DNA from 3 places in the Lysinibacillus sp. COL-1 genome. Region 2 is predicted to be linked to each of the others. Evidence: riboswitches for the same ligand, from Rfam matches in the RefSeq annotation. Region 2 holds a riboswitch; each other region holds the start of a gene.
The links. A riboswitch is a leader RNA that binds a small molecule or an ion and turns the genes downstream of it on or off. The one in region 2 is predicted to bind cobalamin.
Positions count from the first base shown of each region.

Region 1 (5,581 bases), 490 kb from region 2:
TTCAATAAATGTACGTACCTCATCATTTCCTGCTGCTAAACGGCTCCCATGGCCGACAAATAAAATAGCTTTCATCTCTTTTCTCCTCACTAGTCGCCGCACGGAGCTGGCTCTACTTTTATTTTGGAAGACATATCTTGATACGTAAAATGCAATATCTTTTTCACACGTTTAAAATATTTAAATAAACGTTCATTTGGGTGAGCATTTGCTTTATATTCTTCAATAATATCTGTAATTAGTGGAATCAGTTGTTCAGGCTCCAACCCTTCTACAACAGGCTGTGCTGCATGGGCCGTACGACCAACTGGCTTCGCCCCAATAAAGACATCAAATTTACTTTTGCGATAGACAATACCAATATCATCAAATACAGCCCTGTAACAGGCCATACCACAGCCGTTAAAACCGATATTTAATGTTTTCGGCAAAGACATTCCACCTAATTTTTGTTGTATTTCTTCTGCATAGGGAATCGAATCGGCCTTTTCACCATAGCAAAAATCACAAGCCTTCAAGGATAGCACATCACCAATCGGCGCTAATAAAAAGCCTACTTCCTGTAATTTCTCCGTGATACGTTCAGGGGCAGTCGTTGGGATTTTCAAATGGATTTGATGGTCTGGTGTATATTCCATCGTCCCCTCTTCCCCAACGACCTCTGCTAACGTCATCATTTGCTGAGGTGTGAAAAACTTATTCACCACTCCTGGGCTTACAGCTAATTCAAAAATGGATTCTATTTTTTGCTGTACAAGTTTCGGCGTTACTTTGACTGCACTTGTTCCTTTCACCATTGCGAGTGCCGCTGTAGCCATTTCAAGTGCTGTTTTTTTTGGCTTTGGCGTAGCGGCTACACTGGGTTTATTAAAACGCCCTGCATTAGGATCTGCTGTAAAGTCTTGTCGTGCAGTCCCTGTCTCTTGGTTCATTGCCCAAGGTTCATTTTCTTCACGTAAACGTTGATGTGGACGTAAGGGTTGTTTTTCTTCACCCAATGTATATTTACGTTGATAGCCACGTGGTGTAATCATTTTATTGTCATAGAAAAATGTCGACGAATTACCAATAATGACTGTCGTCAGCATTCCAATGTCATGCTCCAGCATTTCGGCTAATGTTGTCATCGTCACTTCTTGACGATCGCGGTAAGCACTTTTCACAAGTCCTACTGGTGTGTCAGGCGAACGATATTCTAAGAGAATGCGCTGTGCTTCGACAATTTGTCTTGTTCGGCGACCGCTTTTTGGGTTGTATAAAGCGATTACAAAATCCGCCATAGCGGCTGCCTCGACGCGCTTGGCAATTAAATTCCATGGTGTTAGATGGTCACTTAAACTAATCGTACAGGCATCATGCATAATCGGGGCACCAAGTAAGCTAGCACATGAATTGATGGCAGAAATACCAGGGACAATTTCTACCTCAATCCCCGTTGCTTCTGTCCAGCCTAGCTCAATCAATACCTCATACACTAATCCCGCCATACCATAGACACCCGCATCACCACTTGAAATGACTGAGACAATGCTTCCAGCCTCTGCTTGGCGCACCGCTTCCTGCGCACGGGACACCTCTTCGGTCATTCCAGTACTGACAATCGACTTCGCACTGACTAAATCTTGAATCAACTCCACGTAGGTTTTGTAGCCTATGATCATATCACTTTGTTGTAATGCCTCTACCGCCCGTGTCGTAATATGCTTAAAGTCTCCAGGTCCAAAGCCCACTACGAAAATTTTTCCTTTTTGCGCCATGTTGTTACCCCTCTTTCACCTTTTCGATCCCTTTAATGGCTGTCGTTTGTGCTGTACGCTGTAATGTACCTTCACGAAGTGTAAAGACATGTTCGTTGTATAAGGATTCATGATGTAAATCTTGTACAAGTGTTCTAGCATGCTCTGTTGATGGTACACGATACCAATTCCCTTGCGGATAGGCGATGACCACACAAGCATCCTTGCATCGTCCATTACAGCGCGTTCTTGTTGTATGTATCTCTTGATCAAGTGCTTGCTGTTGTATTTCTTCTCGAATAGCTAGGGTAATTTCCTCCCCACCTTTGTTCATGCAGCTACTACCATTACAAATAAAGAGATGTGTTTTCATCCCCTCTAAATTCCATGTTGTCATCTTCTGTCTCCCCTCATTTGCTTTCTGGAAAAAGAAAAACCTTTACTCTAATTACGAAGAGTAAAGGTTTTGTAGAAGCCAAATAAAAACGAATAAAATAAAATACAGGTACTCGCTCTTGCTTCAACTTCTCCCTCCGAAAAGTTTGCATGCACAATCAAATAAGCAGGTTTCCTGACTTAAGCTTCATTTTACTATCGCACCTTCCCAAGTTTGCACCAGTGGCTTTGCGATTTCATCAGCTATTACAGTAGCGGGGGCTGTATTGGATTTTCACCAATTTCCCTATTATCTCGAGTTATTCGAGCACTTATCGACGTTTTATATGAAATTTATTATCTTCTTTATAGAATAGAAAACTGTCTCTATCATATCTCATTATTTTAAAATTTCAATATTTCTATAAAAATTTATGACAATTTTATCAATTTTGTGTGTAGACCGGGTATAAAAATTATAATATCTCCTTATTTATGACAATTCAGTAGTTATCAGAATCTTCTCTATTGACCTTCAATTGAAAATATTTTTTAAAAAAATATAGCATATTTATGGAAAATCATGTTACACTTTGTCGTGAAATCTCACAACTTAATGTTTTTTCGGTGTAAAATACTTATCATTTTGCTTAAAAGGGAAGCCGGTTTGAGTCCGGCGCGGTCCCGCCACTGTATTAGGGAGCTTTATAGAACATGTCACTGTCCAACGGATGGGAAGACCTATAAAGTGTTGAACTAGAGCCAGGAGACCTGCCGAAAAATATGTGATCGTTTCAGCCTACGAGGATAGGTGTGCGGCTTAGCAGATGAGAATGTTATTTGCTTTTTTAGCTATGCACTTTTCCAACAACGGAGAAGTGCTTTTTTATTTACGCACGCTACATTCTAAAAATCTATTAGTAAGGAGGAAAGCTTTTGAAATTTTCATGGTGGAAACTTAGTTATTTTTTATTGGCCTTTTTACTCGTGCCAAAACGTGCCTTTGCCATGCATATCATGGAAGGTTTTTTACCAATCGAATGGGCTATTTTTTGGTGGGTCATCTCTATCCCATTTATTATTCTAGGATTGCGCTCCATTCGCAAAACAATTGAAGAAAACCCTGAAACCAAAATGCTTTTAGGTCTTTCAGGAGCCTTTGCTTTTGTGCTGTCGGCGTTAAAAATCCCTTCGGTTACAGGTAGTTGCTCCCACCCAACTGGTGTTGGACTTGGAACGGTTTTATTCGGACCTCTCGCTATGAGTGTCATCGGAACGATTGTTTTATTATTCCAATCTTTATTATTAGCACATGGTGGGATTACCACTTTAGGAGCGAACGCCTTCTCTATGGCGATTGTAGGCCCATTTATTGCTTACTTTGTCTTTAAAGGGGCTCAAAAAATAGGGTTGTCATTTTCACTAGCTGTTTTTTTTGCTGCGATGCTTGGTGACTTAGGTACATATGTTGTGACTTCTGTACAGTTAGCATTAGCCTTCCCTTCAGAGGTTGGCGGCTTTATGGCATCGTTTACAAAGTTCGCAGGTATTTTTGCCTTAACTCAAATTCCGTTAGCGGTGAGTGAAGGAATTTTAACGGTCATTGTGATGAATTTCTTGAAAAAGTACAATGTCAGCGAATTAAAAATGTTGCGTGTTTTCTCAACAAAGGAGGCACATTAGTAGATGAAACGAAATTTATTACTATTAGCGATTGTTGTGCTGTTAGCTATCATCCCATTGTTTATACAAAAAGGTGCAGAATTTGGTGGTGCTGATGGAGAGGCAGAAGCAGCCATTGGCGAAATCAATGCAGAATATGAACCGTGGTTTGAAAGCTTATGGGAGCCACCAAGTGGTGAAATTGAAAGCTTATTATTCGTGCTACAGGCAGCTATTGGAGCTGGTTTTATTGGCTACTTCATCGGCTATATGCGCGGCAAGCATAAAGAAGGTTAACCCGTTATGTTACTCATTGATAAGTATGCGTATCTTAATAAGCTAGCGTCCGTTCATCCGCTAGAAAAAATGATATTTTCAATTGGTCTACTTCTCGTTACGCTCATCATGAGAGATGAACGACTTTCACTCATTACATTTTTTGTAATGAGTGCTTTTATCATTTTAGGTGCAAAAATTCCGCTTACCTACTATGTTAAGTTATTATTGCTACCTGGATTTTTCTTACTAACAAGTCTTGTATCCATCTTGCTGTCAATCACACCAGCAACTCATGTATTACCTGCCCATCTGTGGTCTTTTACGTGGATGAATTGGACAATTTTCATCGGAAAAGCAAGTGCCCTGTCCGCCCAACAATTGTTCTTTATTGTCCTTGGCAGTAGTAGTTGTTTATACTTTTTAATTTTGACCACATCCGTACAAGGGATTTGCTATGTGCTCCGACAATGGCGGCTGCCCTCTTTATTGGTTGAGCTTATTGAACTAACCTATCGTTTTATTTTTATATTTTTAGAAAGCATGTACAGAATACATCTTGCCCAGCAAGCGCGTCTTGGCTATCATTCTCCAATGCAATGGCTACGCTCCGTATCCATGCTTATTGTGGCGCTATTTGCTGAAATGTTTCAGCGTAGTCGTGAGCTTAATAATGCCATGCAGTCACGGGGTGGCGAAGCCGTCTACTGGCAAGAGATGGGCTCCTATAGCAAGAAAAATTGGCTAGGCATAGCGACACTATTCCTATTCCTCATTGTATATGGAGGGTACTTCTCATGACAGCATTCTATTTTGAACTAAACCGCTTGTCCTATGCCTATGCAGATGGTACGAAGGCATTGTCAGACATTACTTTACACATTCCAAAAGGAAAAAAAATTGCCATCCTTGGTCATAATGGCGCTGGAAAATCAACATTGTTTCAGCATCTTAATGGTATTTTACAACCGTCAGCTGGGACGATTGTTTTTGATGGCAACGAGCTTCAATATAGTCGAAAAGCTTTAAAGGCACTTCGCCAGCAAGTTGGCATTGTTTTTCAAGATGCGGATCATCAACTTTTTTCAGGTACTGTCAAGCAAGATATCGCATTTGGACCACTAAATCTTGGCTGGTCTACCGAAAAAATCGAAGAAAAAATAGCATGGGCTGTTGCGCAAACGGAAATAGGCGATTTACTCGAAAAACCTATTCACTTTCTAAGCGTAGGTCAGAAAAAGCGTGTGGCGATGGCAGGTGTTTTAGCGATGGAGCCCTCTGTCCTCTTATTAGATGAGCCAACAGCAGGCCTTGACAATTATTATGCTACCCAAGTTCTACAGTACCTAGGTAAATTAGAAGACGGCGAAAGAACCATTTTACTTGCTACCCATGACATTCCCCTTGCTTATGAATGGGCGGATCAAATCATTGTCATGGAGGCAGGGAATATCATTTATAACGGAGACCCGATCGAGTTGTTTTATGAAGAAGAATTGCTGCAACTTGCACATCTCGAACGTCCATGGGTT
Region 1 is NZ_JCAWSJ010000004.1:2,655,478-2,661,058, forward strand. It holds gene AC6BKE_RS21470 (sirohydrochlorin chelatase) at 1-75, opposite strand, end outside; gene cobJ (precorrin-3B C(17)-methyltransferase) at 90-1,757, opposite strand; gene AC6BKE_RS21480 ((2Fe-2S) ferredoxin domain-containing protein) at 1,762-2,133, opposite strand; cobalamin riboswitch at 2,281-2,462, opposite strand; cobalamin riboswitch at 2,720-2,904, shown strand; gene AC6BKE_RS21485 (energy-coupling factor ABC transporter permease) at 3,048-3,794, shown strand; gene AC6BKE_RS21490 (energy-coupling factor ABC transporter substrate-binding protein) at 3,798-4,070, shown strand; gene cbiQ (cobalt ECF transporter T component CbiQ) at 4,077-4,850, shown strand; gene AC6BKE_RS21500 (energy-coupling factor ABC transporter ATP-binding protein) at 4,847-5,581, shown strand, end outside.
Region 1: it holds a riboswitch for cobalamin, as region 2 does, so the genes downstream of both, AC6BKE_RS21480 ((2Fe-2S) ferredoxin domain-containing protein) here and mmgD (citrate synthase) in region 2, are expected to answer to the same signal.

Region 2 (5,581 bases):
ACTGACATTTTTCGCACTATAAAGATGAATAACTGTATAGATTTCATCTCCATTTGGATATTGAAAATAATAATTTGGCCCTGAAAAAACACCAATCAAGTCCAATTCATTCGCTACCAGTCCTGTTTCTTCATGAAGTTCACGGGTAGCAGCTTCTTCTAGCGTTTCATTCAGTTCCATTGAGCCACCAGGTAATCCCCAATCCAACGTATCTGAACGATGTTGAAAGAGAATTTTCTTGTCATCGTTGACTACAAGAATTGTCGCCCCGATACTGATAATCGGTCTACTGCCGATGTATTTCCTTAATTCTGAAATATAGCCCATATTGGCTCCTCCTCTATATTATAAAATAACTATTCGCCTTTCTTATTATAAAGACCTCTATTTCACTTGTAATCCTTGAAAATGGAGTTATTGGTATAGATGAACAATCTTTTTTTGTACAAAATAATGCTCAAAAATGCAGAATAGTCAATCAAAAATGAAAAATAGCTTTTTATAATCAGTCTTTTCTGAATTTTACCTATATTGATTGTTTTGAAAACTCTATGTTAAGGTAAATAGACAAATTGAATATGCTAAATTTTGGTGGTTCAAATGGAGTCCATTCCATTTGATTAAAAGGGAAGTTGGTGAGAGTCCAACACTGTCCCGCAACTGTATTTAGGAGCTCGATAACAAGGCCACTGTTTTGTTTGTCAAAATGGGAAGGTGTTATTGAAGTGTTGATTATAAGTCAGGAGACCTGCCACAAAATAAGCATCAATTGACCTACGAGGATAGGGAGGTGTTAGCTACTGCATGATTTTTGTGAATTCCTATAAATTCACTGTTATTTGGTCTGTCATGCTTTTGTAGATTAACAACTTCTAAAAAGGGGTAGAAGTTGTTTTTTTGTTGTTCTTTCGTGTTGGAATGGTAACGCTTACAAGAATAATTAAACAAAGGGGCTGTCATTGAATGGAGTTAACTTATTCACCAGGTCTTGATGGGATCATTGCTGCTGAAACAAAATTATCTTTTTTAGACACTGTAGGAAGTCAAATTGTTATTCGAGGCTACGACTTGATTGAATTATCACAAAGATATTCGTATTTAGACATTGTCTACTTGCTACTGCATGGCGAAATTCCTACTGCCGAGCAACAGGCTGACTTACAGGACAAATTAAAAGCACATTATCAGGTTCCGCAAGAGATCTTCCAAATCTTCAAGCTCTTGCCTAATGAAACACATGCGATGGATGGACTGAGAACTGGAATTTCTGTTTTAGCAGGCTTTGATCAGCACATCAATGATCGTTCTACTGAAATGAACTTGACGCGAGCTTATAGACTTTTAGGCGGTATGCCTAACATCGTAGCCAATAGCTATCGTGTCTTAAACGGACAAGATGTTGTGGAGCCAGATAGTCAGCTTTCCTATAGCGCCAATTTTTATTACATGATTACTGGTAGAAAACCAACGGCGTTAGAAGAAGAAATTTTTGATCAGTCTCTCGTTTTATATAGTGAGCATGAGATGCCAAATTCGACGTTTACAGCTCGTGTTATCGCCTCTACACAATCTGATTTGTACGGTGCTTTAACTGGAGCTGTCGCATCATTGAAAGGAAATTTACATGGAGGGGCCAACGAGGCAGTCATGTACATGCTTCTAGAAGCCAAAACAGTAGCAGGCTTTGAAGCCTTGCTGAAAAATAAACTGCAAAATAAAGAAAAGATTATGGGCTTTGGTCACCGTGTTTATATGAAAAAGATGGACCCAAGAGCACAAATTATGAAAGAGGCTTTGCATAAATTATGTTTGGCACAAGGGGATGATCGCTTATATCACATGTGTGAAGCTGGTGAGAAGGTGATGGCACAAGAAAAGAGCTTGTACCCAAATTTAGATTATTATGCAGCACCAGTATACTACATGCTTGGCTTGCCAATTGAAATCTATACACCTATCTTTTTTGGCTCACGAACGATTGGCTTATGTGCTCACGTCATTGAGCAGCATGACAATAACCGATTATTTAGACCTCGTGTCCATTATATTGGCGAGCGTCATAACCTTGAAGAATTGTCGGTATAATCAAGTTTTAACAACTCGCCATAGAGCTGATGGGCATTCTGACCAATGCCTATCAGCATACTAGTATATCAAATTCATGCCTTGAAAGGAAGATATAGATGATTAAAACAAATGACATATCTAAGACAGATCAATTACTTACAGATATTGCGGATTACGTAGTAAATACAACTATTACAAGTGAAGAAGCATACGAAACGGCACGCTATGTATTATTAGATACATTAGGGTGTGGCATTTTGGCCTTACAATATCCTGAATGCACGAAACTTCTTGGCCCAGTAGTACCAGGCACAGTCGTTCCCAATGGTACACGAGTTCCAGGCACTTCCTATGTTCTTGATCCTGTAAAAGGTGCCTTTAATATCGGTTGTATGATTCGTTGGCTGGATTACAACGACACTTGGCTTGCGGCTGAATGGGGACACCCTTCCGATAATTTAGGGGGCATATTAGCTGTGGCTGATTATTTGAGTCGCGTGCGTGTTGCTGAAGGGAAAGAGCCACTTAAAATGAAAGACGTATTAGAAATGATGATACAGGCCCATGAAATACAAGGTATTCTCGCATTAGAAAATAGCTTAAATCGTGTTGGGTTAGACCATGTACTGTTTGTCAAAATTGCGACAACAGCTGTTGTGACAAAGGCATTAGGTGGCACTCATCAGGAAATTGTCAACGCCTTATCAAATGCTTGGATTGATAATTCGAGCCTACGAACATATCGCCATGCACCGAATACGGGTTCTAGAAAATCATGGGCTGCTGGTGATGCAACAAGCAGGGCAGTACACTTAGCCATGATGGCTGTGAAAGGCGAAATGGGCTATGCAACGGCCTTATCTGCACCTGGCTGGGGCTTCCAAGATGTTCTCTTTAATAAGCAAGAATTAAAGCTTGCTAGACCACTAGCATCTTATGTGATGGAAAATGTTCTATTTAAAGTTTCTTATCCAGCTGAATTCCATGCACAAACAGCTGCCGAATGTGCCGTTCATTTACACAATGAAGTGAAAAATCGTTTACAGGACATTGAACGCATTCAAATTACGACCCATGAATCCGCTATACGAATTATCGATAAGGAAGGACCTCTTAATAACCCAGCTGATCGTGATCACTGTCTTCAATACATTACAGCAATAGGGCTTATCTATGGTGATATTACAGCAGACCACTATGAAGATGAAGTGGCTGCAGATCCACGTATCGATAATTTAAGAAATAAAATGGTGGTTGTGGAAAAACCCCAATATACAATTGATTACCTAGATCCTGAGAAACGTTCGATTGCCAATGCTGTTCAAGTTTATTACAAAGATGGCACATCATCTGAGCTTATTGAATGTGAATATCCTTTAGGACACCGTTTCCGTCGTGAGGAAGCATTCCCTCAAATCATCCATAAGTTCCAGCAAAACATTAGCACCCATTATTCTCAAAAACAACACAGCAAGATTAATGAAGTTTGTGCTGATCAAGCACTTCTTGAAAATAGTGCTGTTCATGAATTCGTTAATTTATTTGTTTAACTTCTTTCAGGAAATTAAAGCCTCTGGCGAATGTCACGAATCGGGAAGGAGTTAATAAAGGATGTTAGCCTAAAATCCTCCCATCCTTGCGATAACGGCTAACTGACCTGCATCACAGCCGCTTTCGGACGTAAATATGCCGAGGCATCATTGATTATTAGGAGGTTTTTATAGATGGCGTGGATTGTAAATGAAGCAATAGCACAAAAACAATTGGCTGAACAATTTCGAACACTCATTACTCGTTCAACGATTTTACAAATCCCAGGAGCTCATGATGCAATGGCTGGCTTAATGGCTAAAAAAGTTGGCTTTGAGGCATTATATCTTTCTGGCGCTGCCTACACTGCCAGTAGAGGCTTACCTGATTTAGGCATGATTTATTCAAATGAAGTTGCACAGCGTGCGAGCGAAATTATTCGTGCGACTAATTTACCGCTGCTAGTGGATATCGATACTGGCTTTGGTGGTGTCTTAAATGTTGCCCGCACAGCTCGTGAAATGGTAGAGGCTGGAGTAGCTGCTGTACAGCTAGAGGATCAAAATCTTCCAAAAAAATGTGGTCATTTGAATGGGAAAACACTCGTTGCTCAAGAGGAAATGATACAAAAAATAAAAATGATTAAACAAATAGCTCCTACGTTAGTAATTGTTGCCCGCACAGATGCAAGGTCTGTAGAAGGTTTAGAGCAGGCTATTTTAAGAGCTAAAGCTTATGTGGCAGCTGGGGCAGATGCCATTTTTCCAGAGGCTCTCCAAACAGAAAAGGAATTTAAACATTTTGCTAGTGAGCTAGATGCTCCGTTATTAGCCAATATGACTGAATTTGGACAAACACCGTATTATACGGCTAAGGAATTTGAAAAGATGGGCTATTCGATGGTTATATATCCCGTTACATCGATGAGAGTAGCAGCCAAAGCCTATGAGCAAGTGTTTGGCTTAATAAAAAAGACAGGGACTCAAAAAGAAGCTATTGAGGATATGCAAACAAGAAGTGAATTATATGAAACCATCTCCTATTACAAATTTGAAGATTTAGATAGTGAGCTGGCGAAAACCATCTTACCTAAAGAGGAAATAAAGTAGGAGAAAAGTTTACTTTTCTCCTCTTTCTTTCAAGGAGGACTAGCATGGATACATTAGAAAACAAAAGGACCATTTTTACACCTGAGGACTTTCAGGAGGAGGAAGGGCTCATAGCAAAAACCGCAGAGCTGTTCATCAAACAAGATGTTGCCACTAATATGGCAGCTATTGAGCAGCATCAATATGACATCACTCGGCGGTTATTTCAAAAAGCTGGTGATCTTGGTTTACTAGCCATCGAAATACCCGAGGCCTATGGAGGGCTAGAACTTAATAAAAAAATTTCCGGGTTAGTTGCAGAAAGAATGGGCTATGGCAGCTCATTCAGTGTATCTTACAATATTCACGCAGGAGTCGGCACATTGCCCTATGTCTATTTTGGCGATGCGTCCCAAAAGCTGAAATACCTACCAAAGCTGGCTTCAGGTGAATGGATTGGTGCTTACGCTCTGACGGAGCCAGACGCAGGCTCAGATGCACTACATCCCAAAACAAATGCCATTTTAAACGAGGACGGCTCTGCATGGGTAATAAATGGTGAAAAGCAATGGATTACCAATGCACAGCTAGCAGATCTCTTTGTTGTTTTTGCGAAAACGAGTGAAGGCATGACTGCATTCATTGTAGAACGTACATTTAGCGGTGTATCTATTGGACAAGAAGAGGAGAAAATGGGCATTAAAGGATCCTCGACAGCTACGCTTATTTTACAGGATGTTGTCGTGCCGAGGGAAAATGTTCTTGGCGAGGTTGGAAAAGGCCATAAAGTAGCGATGAATATATTGAACATGGCACGCCTAAAGCTAGCTTTCTCCAACATCGGCACTTCCAAGCAGGCACTTCAGTTAGCTGTAACGTATGGTAGGGAACGGAAG
Region 2 is NZ_JCAWSJ010000004.1:2,169,988-2,175,568, forward strand. It holds gene AC6BKE_RS19105 (NUDIX hydrolase) at 1-327, opposite strand, end outside; cobalamin riboswitch at 576-770, shown strand; gene mmgD (citrate synthase) at 964-2,085, shown strand; gene AC6BKE_RS19115 (bifunctional 2-methylcitrate dehydratase/aconitate hydratase) at 2,184-3,617, shown strand; gene prpB (methylisocitrate lyase) at 3,792-4,706, shown strand; gene AC6BKE_RS19125 (acyl-CoA dehydrogenase FadE) at 4,751-5,581, shown strand, end outside.

Region 3 (5,581 bases), on a different contig from region 2:
TTTGCTTCGTCCAACCATGTACACGAATAATTGCAGCAAGTGCATTAATAATAGCCTGTAGAAAAATAAAACTCCCGATGATAACTAAATAACTTTGTGCATAGTGAAGTACTTCTCCCTGCAAGTTCATCATAGTCATTAAATGTTTTGCAAAGAAGAAAAATAGAATACTCATTAACAGTCCAACAACCAAATTCATTGTGACAGCTAAAGCCGATATTTTCGCTGCTTCAAAAAAACGTCTTGAACCTAAATACTGTGAAACGACAATGGATGCACCATTCCCTACCACTTCAAGAATCAAGATCGCAATATGGATATATTGATTGGCTGCACCTACTCCGGATACAGCATTATCTGATAAAGCACTGAGCATAAAAGTATCGGCTAATCCCATTAACATAAATAGAAATACTTCTAAGAAAATAGGCCATGTTAAATGGAATAGACTTAACTTATTTGTCTCTTTCATTGTCTCTGCCAATACTTTCACTTCTCCTATATTTTTCTTAAAAATCTATTGTATCTTATCATAAATTTTCAGACTGTAAAGAGGTTTATAGGAAGACAGCGCTTCCACATAAAAAATCCCTCTCACACAGATATGTGAAAGGGGTCATTGTTATGTTAAGCAATAAGCTTGCAATTGCTCTCGTCTAGCAATAGTTAGGCCAAACTCCTGCTCTAAAAACTTAGTCTTTGAGCCATAATGGTAATCCATAGCATCCAATGCTGCTTGTAAATAGTCTTCTCGAGCAGACATTAATGCATAAAATTGCTGTAATTCTTGCTCATTATATTGATGTTGAATAGCCTGTGCCATTCTGTCTACCATTGGACGTAAATGGATATTCGTGTTTAAATAGTCTTCCATAATCGTCTCCTCAGGTACATCTAAGGCTAGCAAAATAAGAGCTCCCCCTATACCTGTGCGATCCTTACCAACTGCACAATGGTGGACAAGACCCAAATTGTCAGGATTTTGTATGGTTTTCATTAACTCTTTAAAAGAAGGATTATTAAACGGCATCTGTGCATAAAAATCTCGGAACATTTCGGGGCTTACTGCTTTATAAAAATCTCTACCACCAGCATTTGTAGGCATTTCAAATGTATGATTGCCCTTCGCTGGTATTTGAATATATTGAGCGTGTGAGAACATAGGGTTAGGATTATGGTGTGCCTCATTATTATCACGATAATCAAAAATGGTTTTAATCCCTAATGTTTCAAATAGCTCTTTATCCGCCAACGTCATTTTCCCAAGAGCCGCTGAGCGGTAAAATAAACCGTTCTTGACAATGCGCCCATCCCTTGTCCTATATCCCCCCATATCTCGAAAATTATAAACTGCCTCAAATGGAATTATCTTTGTCTCTAACTGTTCCAATTACTACACCTCCTAAAATTATCGAGCACTCTTACTTTTATTTTATAGAACTAACTCAATTAATTCCAATTTTCACACTAGGAAATAACAACACACATAAAAATGGCTAGCTGTCAGTATACAGCTAGCCTTGAATGGTTTCTTATTTAAATAACTCTGGATAGACAGCCTTTGCTACTAGTTCTACGGCTTCCCCAATACGTGGGCCAGGTCGATTAGAGATATCTGTATCAAGAGTCTGTACTGCTTTATTTTGAACTGCTGTCACTGTATTCCATCCATCACGTGCAAGTATTTCACCTATTGGATCCTCTGTGTAGTTTACTGTCGTTAAAATAACATCTGGGTTTTTCACTATGACATCTTCCTCAGAAACTTGTGCCCAGCTGCTCAAGTCAGAAAAAACATTCTTAACATTGGCTGCATCTAGTATTTCTTGCTGGAAAGTACCAGAGCCTGCTGTATAAATATCGGGCTTAGGACTAATTTCTAAATAAACATTTTTCGGTGCTTTTACTTCCTTCACCTTTGCTTTAACGTCAGCTAATTTCGCTTTAATCTCTTCGTTTACTTCATTTCCTTTATCTGCAACACCCATTACAGCTGCGATCTGTTCGATGTCACCATAAACATCATCGAATGTAGCTGCTGATTGAATAACAAACACTTTGATTCCAGCATCTTCAAGTGGTTTCATTGCTTCCTTATCACCAATCGTATAAGCTATAACAACATCTGGCTTCAACGCTATGATTCGTTCACTGTTAAAATTCACAGAATCAGAAACCCGTTCAATTTTCTGTGCTTCCTCTGGGTAAGTATCATACTCAGTTGCTCCTACGATTTTATCACCAACACCTAGAGCAAATAAAATTTCTGTGTTACTTGGTTGCAATGATACAACTGTTTTTGGTACTTCTTTAAACTCTATTTCTACACCGCGATCATCTGTCACTTTGTAGTTTGTTTGCTCTGTTTGTTGTGTATCCTGTGAAGCGTCTTTATTTTTAGTATCTACTGAAGTACCACAACCTGCTAAAATCATTGCAAGGAAGAGTACTGTTAGCCATTGAACATTAAATAATTTCTTCATTATTATTCTCCTTTTTCTTTTTCATCGGATATGATTTACTAATAAATGGTATTTCAACTATCCCTGCTTGTTGATTCATAAAGACAGCCATAACGAAGCACACATTGGCTAATAGGCCTAAATAATCAAAAAGAATAGCTGGAACCTCTCGTTCTTCCGATACTTTGTGTAATGTACGATATGATTTTTTTGCTTCACTACGGCAAAGATGTAGAGCAGCGGCAGCCTCTGTACCTTGAGGTAAGACAAAGTTTTGTATCTCTTCCTTCACATGACGAACATAAAAATCATAGCGCTCACTTAACCAAGCAAGATCCTCTTCTGTTACAGCTAGTTTTCCACGAACCGAGCCATTGACATGGTAGGCCATAGGTAAAATAATCATTAAATCTTCTACAACAGCTTGTACATCCTCTTTCTTAACTGCAGCTAAAGCAACTCCCAAATGCGTAGTCAGACTGTCTGTTCGAATCTCAAAATCAACCGTCGAAGCTTTTTCACGCATAAATGGATAACAAGAATAACGTGCATCTTTTTTCACTTGCGATCCCCCCACTTTTCATTATGAAAATTCTTGCATAAAAAAACGCCGCTCCTTTACGCAAAGGAACGACGAAAATAACATAATAATGGCCAAATTAACATGACATAGCCTATGTATTTGCCGTATATCCTCCTAGCTTCCGAGAAGTTTTTATACGTTCAAACAAAGGTCGGTCTCCTGGCTTGTACAGTTCATTACATAAAAAACGAATGTGTGATAAAGTACCTTCCCATCTCTGTTAAGACAGTGGTAAACCTTTATACTAGCTGTACTTACAGTTGCGGAAACAGCTTCGGTTTTTCACCGAATTCCCGATTATGCTTGTTAGCACCTTTATTCTGCAAGAATAATTCACTTGTAAAGCAGTTTATCATATATTAATAGGAAAAAATAGCTGTGCTTTGAATGGATCGTCACCATTTCTAAAGAATAAGATAAACAAAACTGTTTTATAGTATAGTTTCAATTGCCTGTTCAATATCAAGTTGTGAATCTGTTGGTTCAAAGCGTGCAACGGTCTTGCCGTTAGCATCTACTAAAAACTTTGTAAAGTTCCAGCGAATATTACGACCATCTAAAAAGTTAGGGGCAAGTTGAACAATTGCCTCAGCAAGCATTTTTTCCTGCATGCTCGCCTTGCCAAACTCTCGAAAATCCACTTCATGTTTTAAATAATTAAATAATGGGTGGGTAGTCTCTCCATTTACTTGTACAAGCTCAAAAATTGGGAAGGTAACGCCATAATTCACTTTACAAAGATGCGTAGTCTCCTCGCCATCTTCAGGATTTTGATGACCAAATTGATCGCAAGGAAATCCTAGAACGACAAAATTATCTTTCCCATATTTATCATACATTTTTTGTAAGTCATCAAATTGATATGTAAATCGGCATTGATTCGCCGTATTGACAATTAGCATCGTTTTTCCACGATATGTTTCCATGGATAAAATTTCACCATTAGGTTTTCGTACTAAATAATTATAAATGCTCATGTCTTAACCCCTTTTATTTTTTCATTTATTATAGTTGACTATTCAATAATTTACCAAATAATTTGCACAAAAAACACCATCTCGTTACGTTGAACGGATGGCTGACTTATACTTCTGTTTAGATTTAACGTCCTGCTCTTCATTAATTAAACGATGGGCAATGTCTAATAACTTTATGTCACTTGTCTCGTCATATAGCTTTTTAAAAGATACAATAATATCATGGCGAATGTGAGTCGGATGCTTCTCATCTAAACAAGTTTGAAATCTCTTTGCTAAATAAGACACCACTAAGTCACTTTGTACTTGACCTGCTAGCCCAATTTTCCAAATAGCTTGTAATGCATTTCGAGCTGTAACGGATCGTTCATCATAAGTCACAGCCCAAATCTTTAAAAAATCCTCCAATACCCTTTCTTCTGGGTCACTTTTTGCGGCTAAGGCGCATAAAATTTGTGCAGCACGTGCACGTGCATGACCATCTTTGTATGTAAGTGCTTGTACAAGCTGTTCCCAGACTGCATATGTCCAATCTACGGGTTCCTGCAGAATTTTTATTAGTTCCTCGTAAGATTCAATATCGCGGTCATGCTCTGTTAGATTATTAAAAAGTTGCAAAATCTCTTTCTCCATAATTTATCCCTACCTTTATTGTTTCAGAACGTAATAAAATTTGATTTATGGTACACTTAACTTAATTTTTTTCTCAAAGAAGGTGAGTTTATGAATAAATTTAATGCTAGGAAAATGATTTTCCGATTGATTGTGATTCTTTCTCTACTTGTAGCTGCCTATTTTGTAATCCCTGTATCCATGCCTATAATACTTGCTGGTGTCAGTGCATTTTTCTTAGAACCCATTGTTATGTTCTTTAAAAGGCGATGGAAAATGTCAAGGAAAATTGTAGTTGCTTTTATATACATAGTGAGTGTTATTGTTATCTCTATTATTTGCTATATATCCATTACACAAATTATGTCGCAAATAATTATATTATCAAAGCAAGCTCCCTATTATATTTCCAAGCTATCAGATATGTGGCTTCATATGCAAGAAAATATTTCTAAATACACAGAGGACTTTCCACCTGAAGTAAGTGCTTCGCTTCAAAAAACCACTATGGATTTCATAAAGAAAGTTGAAGAATCCTTTTTAAGCTTCTTTAATTATAACAAAGTTTCAGCATTCTTTTCAGAGATTCCAAGCCTATTTATCAGTCTTCTCGTTTATATGATTGCTTTATTCCTATTTATGCTTGATTTGCCCAAATTAAAGGAAATCACTTATAAATATTTAAAGCCTAACACAGCAAAGAAAATAAAAATCATCTTAAATCGTTTAAAAGATGCAACATTCGGTTATATGAAGGCACACTTATTTGTAAGCTTTATCATAGGTGGCGTCACACTTATTGGATTACTATTAATCCAACCGAAATATGCAGTTACGATGACCATTATTATTTGGTTAATAGATATCGTTCCTTTCCTAGGGTCCATTATTATATTAGCCCCATGGGGACTATACCATCTATTAATGGGAAACACAGCTATCGCTGT
Region 3 is NZ_JCAWSJ010000003.1:193,297-198,877, reverse strand. It holds gene AC6BKE_RS05385 (MATE family efflux transporter) at 1-472, opposite strand, end outside; gene AC6BKE_RS05380 (tyrosine-protein phosphatase) at 623-1,390, opposite strand; gene AC6BKE_RS05375 (ABC transporter substrate-binding protein) at 1,533-2,483, opposite strand; gene AC6BKE_RS05370 (cobalamin adenosyltransferase family protein) at 2,467-3,024, opposite strand; cobalamin riboswitch at 3,178-3,377, opposite strand; gene AC6BKE_RS05365 (glutathione peroxidase) at 3,477-4,022, opposite strand; gene AC6BKE_RS05360 (hypothetical protein) at 4,107-4,655, opposite strand; gene ytvI (sporulation integral membrane protein YtvI) at 4,746-5,581, shown strand, end outside.
Region 3: it holds a riboswitch for cobalamin, as region 2 does, so the genes downstream of both, AC6BKE_RS05370 (cobalamin adenosyltransferase family protein) here and mmgD (citrate synthase) in region 2, are expected to answer to the same signal.